DNA from 2 places in the Catenulispora sp. GP43 genome. Region 1 is predicted to be linked to the other one. Evidence: riboswitches for the same ligand, from Rfam matches in the RefSeq annotation. Region 1 holds a riboswitch; the other holds the start of a gene.
What was found. A riboswitch is a leader RNA that binds a small molecule or an ion and turns the genes downstream of it on or off. The one in region 1 is predicted to bind magnesium.
Positions count from the first base shown of each region.

Region 2: another riboswitch for magnesium. It lies ahead of ABH926_RS20380 (NRAMP family divalent metal transporter); the one in region 1 lies ahead of ABH926_RS30690 (NRAMP family divalent metal transporter).

Region 1 covers NZ_JBGCCT010000017.1:149,444-156,281, reverse strand. Annotated here, with positions in the region: gene ABH926_RS30715 (DUF1345 domain-containing protein) at 45-713, shown strand; gene ABH926_RS30710 (hypothetical protein) at 737-934, opposite strand; gene ABH926_RS30705 (GAF and ANTAR domain-containing protein) at 1,294-2,019, opposite strand; gene ABH926_RS30700 (ANTAR domain-containing protein) at 2,090-2,785, opposite strand; partial or broken gene ABH926_RS30695 (MgtC/SapB family protein) at 3,071-3,244, opposite strand; gene ABH926_RS30690 (NRAMP family divalent metal transporter) at 3,330-4,967, opposite strand; M-box (ykoK) riboswitch at 5,245-5,434, opposite strand; gene ABH926_RS30685 (DUF3533 domain-containing protein) at 5,520-6,838, opposite strand, start outside.
Region 2 covers NZ_JBGCCT010000009.1:217,017-223,854, reverse strand. Annotated here, with positions in the region: gene ABH926_RS20380 (NRAMP family divalent metal transporter) at 1-1,194, opposite strand, end outside; M-box (ykoK) riboswitch at 1,554-1,722, opposite strand; gene ABH926_RS20375 (GNAT family N-acetyltransferase) at 1,992-2,513, shown strand; gene map (type I methionyl aminopeptidase) at 2,510-3,277, shown strand; gene ABH926_RS20365 (alpha/beta hydrolase family protein) at 3,339-4,619, opposite strand; gene paaA (1,2-phenylacetyl-CoA epoxidase subunit PaaA) at 4,774-5,757, shown strand; gene paaB (1,2-phenylacetyl-CoA epoxidase subunit PaaB) at 5,754-6,038, shown strand; gene paaC (1,2-phenylacetyl-CoA epoxidase subunit PaaC) at 6,035-6,820, shown strand.

The sequences.
Region 1 (6,838 bases):
CGACATGCCCCGATCCGGTCCGGACCTCTGCGAACCTGGACCCTGTGCATTCGGATCCTGAGAACAGCCGAGGGACCCGCGGGGCCTTCAGCTCGGCCCGGACGAAGCTGCTGATCTCCGTTGCCGCGGCGGCCGCGGCGGGTGTGGCCACGGCGTTGCTGGGAGCCGGCCGCGCCGCGCCCCTGATCGGGTGGGACGTGCTGGCGGTCGTGTTCTGCGGGTGGGTGTGGTCCACGGTATGGAGCCTGGACGCCGACAGCACAGCGGGACACGCCCAGCGGGAGGACCCCAGCCGGGATCTGGCCGACCTGGCTCTGCTCGGCGCCGCGGTCGCCAGTCTGGTCGCGGTCGGGGTCGTGCTGTTCGGGGCCGGCCACGCGAACGGGAACGCCAAGTACGTGCAGGCCGCTCTGGCGCTGGTGTCGGTCTTCGTGTCCTGGACGCTCGTCCACACAGTGTTCACCTTGAAGTACGCGCGGCTGTACTACTCCGGCCGGGTCGGCGGAATCGACTTCAACGAACCCGGTGCCCCGCAGTACAGCGACTTCGCCTACTTGGCCTTCACCATCGGCATGACGTTCCAGGTCTCCGACACGAACATCGAGTCCAAGGAGATCCGGCGCACGGCGCTGCGGCACGCCTGGCTCTCGTTCCCGCTGGGCGCCGTGATCATCGCGACGTCGATCAACCTGGTGTCCGGACTGGCGAAGTGAACCGGGCGTATGCCGGCGCGTTCTCAGATTCCTTGGTCAGAGGATTGTCGAACGAGACCGGACCCCGCGACGCGGATGAGGGCTTCAGACAGCAAGGCCGCTGCGTCCTGCTTCGGCAGCTCCAGCGCGAACGCCAGTGCTCCGAGCGACAGCCGGCCGTAGTAGCTCAGGAGAATCGCGTCTCGCTGTGGTTCGGGAAGGGCGAGCAGCGCCTGGCTCACATGTGAGCAATGACATCAGGACCTCCCGCGGATACGACACTTGGCGGATGGCGCGCGACGGCTGCGATTCAACCCGGTCGATATCCTGTGCCTGACGGCGAGAACACCCGGGAGGCGTGAGACCCTGCCTGCGCAGTTCGCTGATGAACGTGCCCGCTCGGGCTCGGCGTAGCGGCGCCAGTTCGAGGCGCCGGGGTCTGGGACGCTCGGGGGACTACGTAGAAACCTACACCCATGGATACGACGCCGAGTGAGGTCGACGTCGCCGGCGGCCTTCAGCCTGGGCAGAGCGCGACCCTGGCAGGCCGAACGCGACCCACGGTGCTGCCCGTTTTTCGCCGCGGCGAAGACCTGGCAGATCAGGTCGTGCCCAGAAGTTCGGTGTCGGTCGAGGTTCCGTTCGCGACGGCCCGCGCCAGGTCCGACAGGCGCACGTTGCGGCTTCGGGCGTGCCCGCGCATCAGCGTGAACGCCTCGTCCACGCTGATGCCGCGCCGCTCGGCCAGTACGCCCTTGGCCTGTTCGATCGCGATGCGGCTGGTCAGTGCGTACTGCAGCTGCTCGGCGAGCAGGTCGGCGTGCCGGAAGCTGCGATGGGCCAGGATGGCGACGGTGGCCACGTCGGCCAGGGCCTGGCCGGTGCGTACGTCCGGTTCCGACAGGGCGTCGGGCCGTTCACAGAACAGGTTGAGCGTCCCGATGACCTGCTCGCGCAGCCGCAGTGGCAGCGCGTGCGCCGAGACGAACCCGGTGGCGCCGGCGGCCTCGGCGAACCGGGGCCAGCGTACGGCGCTGGCCTGCAGGTCGACGTTCACCACCGGGCGGCCGGTGGTGAAGGCCTCGATGCACGGCCCGACCTCGGATTGCAGCTCGAACAGCTCCAACAGCCGCGCGTTCTCCGTGGAGGACGCCGCGGCGTGCAGCACCTTGGCCGCGTCGGCCAGCATGATGCCGGCGGCGTCCACGTCCAGGATGTCCACGCAGCGTTCAGCCAGCGTGTGCAGGAAGTCGATGACGTCGAAGCCCTCCACCAGCGTGTCCGCGGTGTCGACGAACGCCTCGGCGAGTAGCCGTTCGCGCGTCATGTCCATTCCTCCAAAAATACGACCAGCGGCCTTGTCAGGGGTACAGCCCGAGCGGTGGAAGACGATGGAGCTAGGACTCGTTGAAGCGCAGTTTGCGGGCCACGACGTCGGCGGCGACATCGGCGATGGGACGGTCCTGGCCGTAGGAATAGGCACGCAGCCGGACCAGCGCCTCGGCCAGTCCGACACCGAGCTGCACGCTGATCATCCCGGTTGCCTGGTGGACCTGGGCCCGGTAGGTCTCCGGCGCCGCCCACCCCGCGGGGACCACGCCGTCCTGAACACCGTCCCGGACCGACCGGCGCTCGATCAGCACCACCGTGATCGCACTGGCCAGGCTCAAAGCATCGGTGTACGCACCGTCGGCCAACGGGCCCTGGACCGCGCGGTGCGCCAGCATCGTGCCGACGCTCATCGCCCCGATGGACAGCGGGAACGCGAACACCGCGCGCACGCCCAACGCCCCGGCGGCCGGGCTGAACGCCGGCCAGCGCGACTCGGCGGCCAGCAGGTCCGGGGCCAGCACCGGCAGGCCGGTGGCGGCGCAATCGGTGCCCGGGCCCTGCCCGAGGGTGAACTGCAAGTGGTCCACCTGCGCGCTGACGGCACCGCTGCCCCAGGCCAGGACACTGCCCGAAGGACCGGTGCCGATCCCGGCGGTGACCCCGTCGACGCCCAGCGCCTCGGCGGCGGCCGCGGCAGCGGCACGGTCGTCCCCGGGGGACTGGCCGGTGTTCCGGTCCAGCATCGCCAGAACCGTCGTCATGCGAGCGCTGACCATGCGGATGTCGCCCTTCGTCGCCCGAAACGATAGCGGCTCCGCGAGGTCCGGGCAGCGACCGACCGTCTGAACGGGCCCTGATGGTGTGGTTCACGGGCTGTCTCTGCCAGCGCCCGAACCCGGGCCCGCGTTGCTTGGGCGAGTGAATTCTCTAGTTCCACCCTACCCAAAGAAAATCGGCACATGAGGAGAGCGCTCCTACTCCGCCATGGCGCGGTAGACGCCGGGCAGTTCCTGGTCCGCGTCGTCGTCGTGCGTGGAGTGGATGCCGCGCAGGATCACGCCGCCGCCGAGGAACCCGATGCCCGAGACGACGTAGGCCACGACCTGGGTGGCGTTGGCGGAGTCGACCGTGGCCGAGTACAGCACGAACAGCGTGGCGCCGGCGGCGACCAGGGCGTTGGTGCGCAGCCCGGCCATCCGGGCGCGCCAGGGCTGCCCGAGCCGTGGGCCGGCCGGCGCTCGGCCGGTGCTCGGTCGGTGCTCGGCCGGTCATCGGTCGGTACGGGTTCAGGCGGTGGTCAGTGGTTCAGTGGCCGAGCATCATTTCGACGAGCTTCCACACCACCAGCACCATCGCTACCAACAGGTACAGCCGCAGTGCGGCCATCCCGACGCGGCGCGTCGCCGAGAACTTCAACTGGCCGAGCTCGGCCAGCGGCGGCATCCGCCAGTCGTCGCGGCCGGAGCGGTCGATGGACTCCGCGGCGAAGTCCGGCGCGCGGCGGGCCCGCAGTGCCTTGGCGCCGAGGAAGGCCGCACCGAGCAGTCCGCCGATCGCGCAGCCGATCAGGATCCCGGAGATCTGCCCGGTGGAGATGTCCGGCTTGACGACCGAGGCGGTCAGCACGATCGACAGCGCCACCAGCACGCCGATCACCGTGGCGGTGAAGGCGGTGGTCTTCTTGCCGTTGACCCAGGGGCCGAGGACTTCCTTGTCGACGCACAACAGAAGCAGGAACACCGTGGCCGAGGGCAGCAGCACGCCGGCCAGCGCCTGGACACCGGAGGTGAGGACGCCGAGCACGTGGTCGGAGGCGGTCATCACGATCGCCGCGGCCAGCGCGACGACGCCGGCGTAGACCGCGTAGAAGCCCTTGGCCTGCTTCACGCCGCGGTGCAGCGAGTGGTTGATCTTGAAGACGTCGCCGATCGCGTAGGCGGTGGACAGCGACACCGCGAACGCGCCGATGATCGAGGCGTCCAGCAGCGCGACCGCGAACAGGTCGCCCAGGACCCGGCCGCCGTAGTTCTGAAGCGCGGTCGCGATCGAGCCCGCGTCGGTGAAGCCGCCGGTGGACCCGGCGAACGCCACCGCGCCGATGCCCATGATCGCGGCGGCGCCGATGACCACGATGACGATGCCGATCCACAGGTCGGCCTTCTCGTACTTCATGAAGCGCGGGGTGATGCGCTTGTCGATGACGTAGCTCTGCTGGAAGAACAGCTGCCAGGGCGCGACGGTGGTGCCGACGATGCCGATGATCAGCAGCATCAGCGGGGCCATGCCGCCCGCGCCGCCGGGCAGGGACGGACGCACGAAGCCGTGTGCCATCGTGCCGACGGCCGGGTGCGCGGCGATCGAGATCGGGATGAGCAGCAGCGAGCCCAGGCACAGCACCACCGCGAGCCGCTCGAACCGGCGGAACGACCCGGTCATCGCCGCCGAGGCGATCACCACAGCGGCCAGCGCCACCGACGGTGCCTTCGGCAGGCCCAGGTAGCCGGTGGCCAACGTGATGCCGATGAACTCGGTCACCAAGGTGAGGGCGTTGAGCAGGAACAGGTCGATGACGGAGAACGCGCCCCAGAACTTCCCGAAGCGCTCGAAGATGAGCCGGGCGTGTCCGACGCCGGTGACGGCGCCCAGGCGCAGCACCATCTCCTGGTTCACGTACAGGACCGGGACCAGCAGGAGCAGCGTCCACAACAGCTTGGTGCCGTAGTCGTGCCCGGCCTGGCCGTAGGTGGCGAACGCGCCGGCGTCGTTGTCGCCGACCATCACGATCAGCCCCGGGCCGACGATCGCCAGCAGGGTCTTGAGCTTGGCCGACAGTCCGCGGCGGGCCCCGTGGTCGTCGAGCTTGATGGTGCCGAAGGCGCCCTTGATGTCGCCGACGTGCGCGTCGTCGAGTACCGCTGAGCGGTGCAGTGTTGCCGTGGTCATGATGGTCCCTCCCGGTCCCGGCGTGCGGGATTCTGATCTGGGAGGCGCGCAGCAGTCATCCGCCCTGCGCGAACAGCGCAGGATCGAACAGGCGATCGTGCGGTGATCGCTTCGGGGCGGGTGGGGCTACCGCGTGCCGGAAGAAGGCGTGCAGGCGCGGATGGGGGGCCTAGAGTGGCCCGGACTGGAACTATCCATTGCTGTCGCCTCCTTGCGGCCAGGGCACACGCGGGTGCCGATCGGTCGGGCAAGGGGGATTCGCGGCACGCAGCGCCGCTGAACACCCCTTCTCGTCAGAGCTTTGGCACGACACGACGTAGCGGGAAGGGGCTTGGAGGCCCGTCTTTCCGCAGCCACTTGGCCTGTCCCCTTAAGCCGGGGAGAGGTGTCCTGAACCTGGGCGTCTCTCGACGTCGTGGGGTCAGTGGCCTGTGTTCGAGTCGACGCCTCACCGAACGAGGTGTCTCATGAAGAACGATTCATATGATCCGCGCCGATTCGGTGCCTGTCAAACCGGCACCGGCCCAGCAGCCCCTCCCCGCCGGTCCAGCCTCAACTCCCGGCCTCAGCTCCCGCTGCTGTCCCGGTCCCGGTCCCCGCCTCCGGCATCGGCTGCGGCGTCAGCCGCCTCAGCCCCCTGCGGTCGTAGTACTCGGTCATCGCGAAGCCGAAGATCAACGCGAGCACGGCCGCGATGGCGATCATGGTCCACGCCCGGGACAGGCCGGCGTCGGCGCGGGCGTCGAAGTACAGGATGGAGCGCACGCCGCCGCTGAGTTGCCGTACGGGTTCGAAGGCGCCGAGGAAGCGGTAGACGGTCGGCGTCGCCTGCAACGGGACGGTCGCGCCGGAGGAGGGCAGGGCCAAGGCGATGAAGACGAACATCGACACCAGCTGGCCGATGCCGCCGAACGCGGCGTTGATGGCCTGGACGCCGAGACCGACCGCCAGACACGCGCAGTAGGAGAAGATCCAGAGCAGCGGGATGTGCGAGGCGTCCATGCCGAGGACGGCGATGCAGGCCAGCATGACCGTCGAGGTGGTGAGCACCGTGATGCCGGCGGTCATCAACATCTTGAGCAGCAGGGTCTGCGTCCGGTCGATGGGTACCGTCGGGCGGCGGGTGTGCCAGGGGCCGAGCTCACTGTCGGCGTAGCCGAGCGAGGTGTCCACGCCGGAGTTGATCAGGTTGCCGCCGACGAAGCCCGCCAGGACCAGCAGCAGGGTGTAGTAGAACGCGGTCAGTCCCAGGCCGCTGTGCTGGCCGATGGGATGGCCCACCTGCGTGGTCACCGCCACCGGGTCGGCCAGCAGCAGCCGCGTGGTGGAGTCGGAGCCGGGCGCCGCCGCGGTCAGCTGCTTGCCGATGGAGAGCGACGCCTGGTGCGCCGCGGCCTGGTTGATCTGGGACGCGAGCGAAGAGCCCAGACTGCCCAGCCCCGGGTTGGTCAGGACACTGATCGTCGGGTGCACCGTGGCCCGCGTCGTGGTGAGCGCCTCGACCGACACGGTGAAGTCCGCCGGAATCACCAGCGCACCGTAGACCTTCCCCGACGCCAGCATGTCCTGCGCCTCGGCGGCCCCGACCCGCTTCCACTGCACCGAGCTCGACCGCGTCCCGGCGACCACCGCCTGCGCCACCTGCGCGCCCAGGTTCTGCTGCTGCCCCGGCGGCGGCGCACCGGTATCAGCGTCGACCAGCGCGATCGGCAGCCGGTGCAGGTTGCCGTTCGGGTTCAGAACGCCGCCCATGTACAGCAGCGCCAGGAACAACGCGACCAGCGTGGCCAGGACTGAGGGGAACAGCCACAGCTTCGGACGGCGCACCAGCGCGGTGGCTCGGGCGAGGCCGGGCGGCTTGGTCGGGGTCA
Region 2 (6,838 bases), on a different contig from region 1:
GGCCTGCACCCCGACGGTCAGCACGCCCTGCACGTGGTCGCTGGCGACCAGCACGATCACCGCGGCGAAGGCGATGATCCCGGCGTAGACGGCGTAGAAGCCCTTGGCCTGCTTCACCCCGCGGTGCAGGGAGTGGTTGATCTTCAGGCAGTCGCCCATCGCGTAGGCGGTGGACAGCGAGACCGCGAAGGCGCCGATGATCGAGGCGTCCAGCAGGGCCACCGCGAACATGTCGCCCAGCACCCGGCCGCCGTAGACGGTCAGGCCGCGCGCCACGTCGGCGGCGTCGGTGAAGGACCCGGCCAGGTGCGCGGCGGCCACCGCGCCCAGGCCGATCGTCGCCGCCGCGCCGACCACGACCACCACGATGCCGATGCCCAGGTCGGCCTTCTCGTACTTCATGAAGCGCGGGGTGATGCGCTTGTCGATGACGTAGCTCTGCTGGAAGAACAGCTGCCAGGGCGCGACCGTGGTGCCGACGATGCCGATCACGACCAGCATCACGGTGGCCATCTGGCCCGAGCCGCCGGGCAGGACCGGGGTGACGAAGCCGTGCGCCATGGTGCCGGCGCCCGGGTGCGCCATGATCGAGATCGGGATCAGCAGCAGCGACCCCACGCACAGCGTCAGCGCGATCCGCTCGAAGCGCTGGAACGACCCGCTCATCGCGGCCGCCACGATGACCAGCGCGGCCATGATGACCGACGGCACCTTGGGCAGTCCGAGGTAGCCGGTCGCCAGCGTGATGCCGATGAACTCGGTGACGAGTGTCAGGGCATTGAGGATGAAGAGGTCGATGACGCTGAACGCGCCCCAGAACTTCCCGAAGCGCTCGAAGATGAGCCGGGCGTGCCCGACGCCGGTGACGGCACCCAGGCGCAGCACCATCTCCTGGTTCACGTACAGGACCGGGACCAGGAGCAGCAGCGTCCACAGCAGCTTGGTGCCGTAGTCGTGCCCGGCCTGCCCGTAGGTCGCGAAGGCGCCGGCGTCGTTGTCGCCGACCATCACGATCAGCCCCGGGCCGACGATCGCCAGCAGGGTCTTGAGCTTGGCCGACAGACCGGTGCGCGCGTCGTGGTCGCCGAGCTTGATGGTGCCGAACGCGCCTTTGATGTCGCCGACGTGTGCGTCGTCGAGCACCGCGCCGTGGTGGATCTCGCGGACTTCGCTGTTCAGCGTGGCCGTGGTCATGGGAACACCCCCTGCTGCCGAGTAGGAGCGGCTGGTCGGGTGGCACGCGTCTACCCCGCCGGCAGCGGTGGGGCCTGGTCGGGCCCCGGTACGGCCGGGTGGTGGCAGAGGTCTGGTGCGGTTAACGCGCGCCGAGGAAAGGACGGTGGGCTGGGTCGTGCGCGATGAGGGGCCGACTGTGGCCCGACCTACTACCGGATTTCATCGCTACCACCTCCCGGCCCGCCGTGGCGCCGCGGCGCCTGTGTCTGCCCGGATCCGCGCTTCGCGGCGGACCGGTCCTACTCGACACCTCGGGGAGGCTCACCCGGGAGGGTCCGCGTCGGCCGCCATTCCACGGCAACGCCAAGACGAAGTCCCGGCCACCTCTCTCGTCAGAGCTTCGGCACTTCACGGCGTAGCGTCAGCTGCGCAGCCACTTGGGATCACCCCTTAAGCCGAGGAGATCTGTCCTGATCCGGAGGGTCTCTCGACCGATGGGATCAGTGGCCTTTGTCCGTGAAGACGCCTCACCGAACGAGGTGTCCTAACGGAAACAAAGGATCCTCTCGGGACGCGGGGCGTGTCAACTCGCCTCGTCACAGGTGGGTAACGATATGGTAACGGCGGCAACTTAATGGGGGATGCCAGGCGTTTGCGGGTATCAGTGTTTACCTGTTGTGTGCTGGTGCGGTCCGTCCGCGGGGCCGGGGGCTCGGATTTATTACAAACCCCGGGAGCGGCGCCGATGCGGTGCCACAAGACGCCGCACATAGCATGCAAGGGTGTTTAGAGAGCCGATCACTACAGCGCGCCTGGTGCTGAAACCCTTAGCGGAGTCCGACGCCGACGAGATGGCGGGGGTGCTTGCTGCCCCTGAGCTCTATACGTTCATCGGAGGAGAACCGCCGACGGTCGAGGGTCTGCGGGCCCGCTATGCGCGGCTGGCATTAGGGCGTTCGCCAGACGGTTCGCAAGAATGGGTGAACTGGATCGCCCGCCGCGTGGCGGACGACGCCGCGGTCGGCACCGTGCAGGCGACGGTCGTGGACGGCGGCCGACGCGCCGACGTGGCGTGGGTGATCAGCGCGTCGTGGCAGGGCCGCGGATACGCCGTCGAGGCGGCGTCGGCGCTGGTCGGGTGGCTGCGGGAGCGCGGCGTGACGGAGATCCGCGCGAACATCCACCCCGCGCACGCGGCCTCGGCGCGGGTGGCCGAGCGGATCGGCCTGGCGCCGACCGGCGAGCTCGACGACGAGGGCGAGCAGATCTGGCGCGCGCAGGGCACGCCGGGACAGATGCTGGACGAGGAATCGGAACGGACGGAGAAGACCCGGTGATCGAACTGAAGACGCCGCAGGAGATCGACAAGATGGCGGTCACCGGCCGGTTCGTGGGCGAGACCCTGGCCGAGCTCGCGGAGCTGGCCAAGCCCGGCGTGAACCTGATGGACCTGGAGCAGCGCGCCCGGCGGCGGATCAAGGAGCGCGGCGCGGTGTCGTGCTACTGGGACTACGCGCCGTCCTTCGGCCGCGGCCCGTTCCGCAACGTCATCTGCCTGTCCGTGAACGACGCGGTCCTGCACGGCCTGCCGCACAAGTACACGCTGCGCGACGGCGATGTCCTGACCCTGGACTTCGCGGTGTCGATCGACGGCTGGGTCGCCGACGCGGCCCGCACGGTGGTCGTCGGCACCGCGAGCCCGGAGGACGCCCGCCTGGTCGAGTCCACCGGCGTCGCCCTGGAGGCCGCCATCGCCGCCGCGCAGCCGGGCAACAAGCTCGGCGACATCAGCGCGGCCATCCACGCGGTCGCGACCGAGTACGGCTACCCGGTCAACATGCAGTTCGGCGGCCACGGCCTGGGCCACACCATGCACGAGGACCCGCACGTGGCCAACGCCGGCCGTGCCGGCCGCGGCCTGGTGCTGCGCCCGGGGCTGACGCTGGCGTTGGAGCCGTGGTGGTCGGCCACCTCCAGCGAGATCTACACCGACCCCGACGGCTGGACGCTGCGCTTCCAGGACGGCTCGCGCGGCTCCCACTCGGAGCACACGATCGCCGTCACGGAGGAGGGCCCGCGGGTGCTGACGCGGGTGGACTAACCAGCCGCGGCAGCGGGGGTCTCCAGAGCGGCGCCGGTTTGACCGGCGCCGCTCGCGCGAGTCAAGCCAAGAACTCGACCTCGGGGAAGGCCGGCGAAGGCCGGTCGAGCAGGTGCTCGTCGTGCCCCCGGATGAAGCGGTCGAAGTACGCGCGCACGTAGGTCCGCGCGGCCAGCACCGAGCGGGCCGGGTCGATCGTGCCGATCAGCAGCTCCACCTGGCTCGGCGGGAAGCCGACCGCGGCGGCGGCCTCGGGCACCAGGGACTGCAGGTCGGTGTAGGAGTTGTGCGCGGCGTCGGCGAGCCGGAGGAGCTTGTGCCAGCCGCGCAGGTGCGACCACGTCTGCACCCAGCTGGGGTCGTCGGTGAAGTCGTGCAGCTGCGAGCACATGAACAGGAACGGCCGGTCCAGCCCCGCGCCGAGCACCGGGCCGTACAGGGAGCCGTCGAGGTTGATCCCGGCGCGGATCCGGCGGTCGTCGAGCATCGCCCACGCGGTGGTGGCGCCGCCCATGGAGTGCCCGAACATCCCGATCCGGGACAGGTCGAGGACTTCGGCCAGGCCGTGCGGCAGCGGGCGGTGCTCCACGTCCGGGTTGCGGCCGGCGGCGATCGCGCGCAGCTGGTCCAGGACGAATCCGGTGTCGGCGGCGCGCACGGAGACCGCTTCGGTGGCGATCTGCGGGGTCTCGTCCGCCGGGATCGTGCGCGGTTCGACGTGGCCGTCGGGGAACTCCACCTCCGAGCTGTCGTGCGTGTGGTCGATGGTGACGACCACATAGCCGTGGCTGACCAGCTCCTCGGTGAGCGTGGTGCAGGCGTCGCGGTCCCCGCCGGAGCCCGGGGAGAACAGCAGCACCGGACGCGGTCCGCCCCGGAGGTCGGCGCGCGCGCCGTCGTGGCCGTGCGTCCAGGGGACGGCCAGGATGCCTGGCGGGATCGCGCTGTCCTGGAGATACAGGGCCCACGCGTTGGCCGGCAGCCAGGGCATCAGCGCGTGGCCGTCGACGTCGCGGGCCGGGTACCAGATGCCGATCATCAGCTCGCGGAACGGATGCGTGGGCACCCACGGATCGCGGCGCGAACGGTCGATCAGGTGCAGGGAGACGTTCCCGACCCGGTGCGGGCCGGTCGGTGCGGGCAGTGTCAGCTGGACCGGGCCGGAGGACGCCGCGGACGTGGTGGACGTCGCGGCAGCGGTGGCGGCGCGCGCCGGTGCGGCGGTCAGCGTCGGTACGGCGGCGCCGAGTCCGAGCGCGGCCAGGCCGGCCAGGGTGGCGCGCCGTCCTGGAGCGAAGCCGGGTTGCGAGGTGGAGAGCTCGGTGGTGCGGTGTACGGACATGGGTTCTCCCATCCGAATCGCCGATATCACAGAACTCTGATGTACCAGATGGCGGGCTCGGGCGCGGCCGTCGGTCCGTCTCGCCTGTTGACACCGCCCCCACCTCGGCGGGACGATGGAAACCGAACGTTCGGTCGGTTGAGAGGTGGGTGCCGTGACGGCCGAGGCCAGGACGCGGGAAGCGGCGGCAGCCGCCCCGGAGCTGCAGGAGCGCTTCGACGGGCTGATCGCCGCCGATGAGCGGATCGAGCCGCGGGACTGGATGCCCGAGGCGTACCGCAAGACGCTCGTGCGCCAGATCGCGCAGCACGCGCACTCCGAGATCATCGGGATGCAGCCGGAGGGCAACTGGATCACCCGGGCCCCCTCGCTGCGGCGCAAGGCGATCCTGCTGGCGAAGGTGCAGGACGAGGCCGGGCACGGCCTCTACCTCTACGCGGCCGCCGAGACCCTCGGCGTGGACCGCGCCGACCTGCTCGACGCGCTGCACAACGGCCGCCAGAAGTACTCCTCGATCTTCAACTACCCCACCCTGACCTGGGCCGACATCGGCGCCATCGGCTGGCTGGTGGACGGCGCGGCGATCATCAACCAGATCCCGCTCCAGCGCTGCTCCTACGGCCCCTACGCGCGGGCCATGGTGCGCATCTGCAAGGAGGAGTCCTTCCACCAGCGCCAGGGCTTCGAACTCCTGTACGACCTCGCGCACGGCACGCCCGAGCAGCACGCGATGGCCCAGGACGCGCTGGACCGCTGGTGGTGGCCGTCGCTGATGATGTTCGGCCCGCCGGACGCCGAGTCCTCGCACTCCGCGCAGTCCATGGCCTGGCGCATCAAGCGGCACTCCAACGACGAGCTGCGCCAGCGCTTCGTCGACATCAGCGTCCCGCAGGCCGAGGCCCTGGGCCTGACCATCCCGGACCCGGACCTGCGGTGGAACGAGGAGCGCGGGCACCACGACTTCGGCGTGATCGACTGGACGGAGTTCCAGGAGATCCTCGCCGGCAACGGACCGTGCAACCGGCAGCGCGTCGCGACGCGGGTGCAGGCGCACGAGGACGGCGAATGGGTACGGCAGGCGGCGTTGGCATACGCGGCCAAGCACAGTGACGGCGAGAGGGATGTGGCGGCGGCATGAGTAGCGGTCTGCCTCTGTGGGAGGTCTTCATCCGCGGGCGGCGTGGGCTGTCGCATCAGCACGTCGGGAGCGTGCACGCCTCGGACGCGGAGATGGCGCTGCGCAATGCGCGGGATCTCTATACGCGGCGCGGCGAAGGCGTCTCCATCTGGGTCGTCCCGGCCGCCGCGGTCTCCGCGTCCTCCCCGGATGAGAAGGAGCCGTTCTTCGACCCGGCCGCGGACAAGGTGTACCGGCATCCGACGTTCTACCGGATCCCGGAAGGTGTGAAGAACCTGTGACCGCCACTACGGGATCCACTACTGCGGAATCCACTCCGCTGGTCGCGCAGTACGCGCTCCAGTTGGGCGACGACGCGCTGATCCTGTCGCACCGGCTGTCGGAGTGGTGCTCGCACTCGCCGGAGCTGGAGGAGGACGTCGCGCTGGCGAACCTCGCCCTGGACCTGCTGGGCCAGGCGCGAACGCTGCTGACGTACGCCGGTTCGCTGGAGGGTGCCGGACGCTCCGAGGACGACCTGGCGTTCCTGCGCACGGAGCGGGAGTTCCGCAACGTGCTGCTGGTGGAGCAGCCCAACGGGGACTTCGCAGTGACGATCGCACGGCAGCTGTACTTCGCGACGTACCAGAGCGAGCTGTACACGGCGCTGTGCGACTCCACGGACCCGGAGCTGGCCGCGCTCGCCGCGAAGGCGGTGAAGGAGGTCGCGTACCACCGGGACCACGCGGTGCAGTGGACGCTGCGCCTCGGGGACGGCACCGAGGAGAGCCACCGCCGCATGCAGGCGGCGCTGGAGCTGCTGTGGCCGTACACGGCGGAGCTGTTCGCGCCGGACCCGGTGGTGGCGGCCCTGGCGGAGAGCGGTGTCGCGGTGGACCCGCGGACGCTGCGGCCCGCCTGGGAGGCGGCGGTGGCCGGCGTGGTCGAGGCCGCGACGCTGGCGATGCCGGCCGACGGCTGGCAGCCGCGCGGCGGGCGCGAGGGGCGGCACAGCGAGGGGTTCGGGTTGCTGCTGGGAGAGATGCAGGCGCTGCACCGGCAGTATCCCGGGGCGAGCTGGTAGCAGCACAGAGCAGCAGAC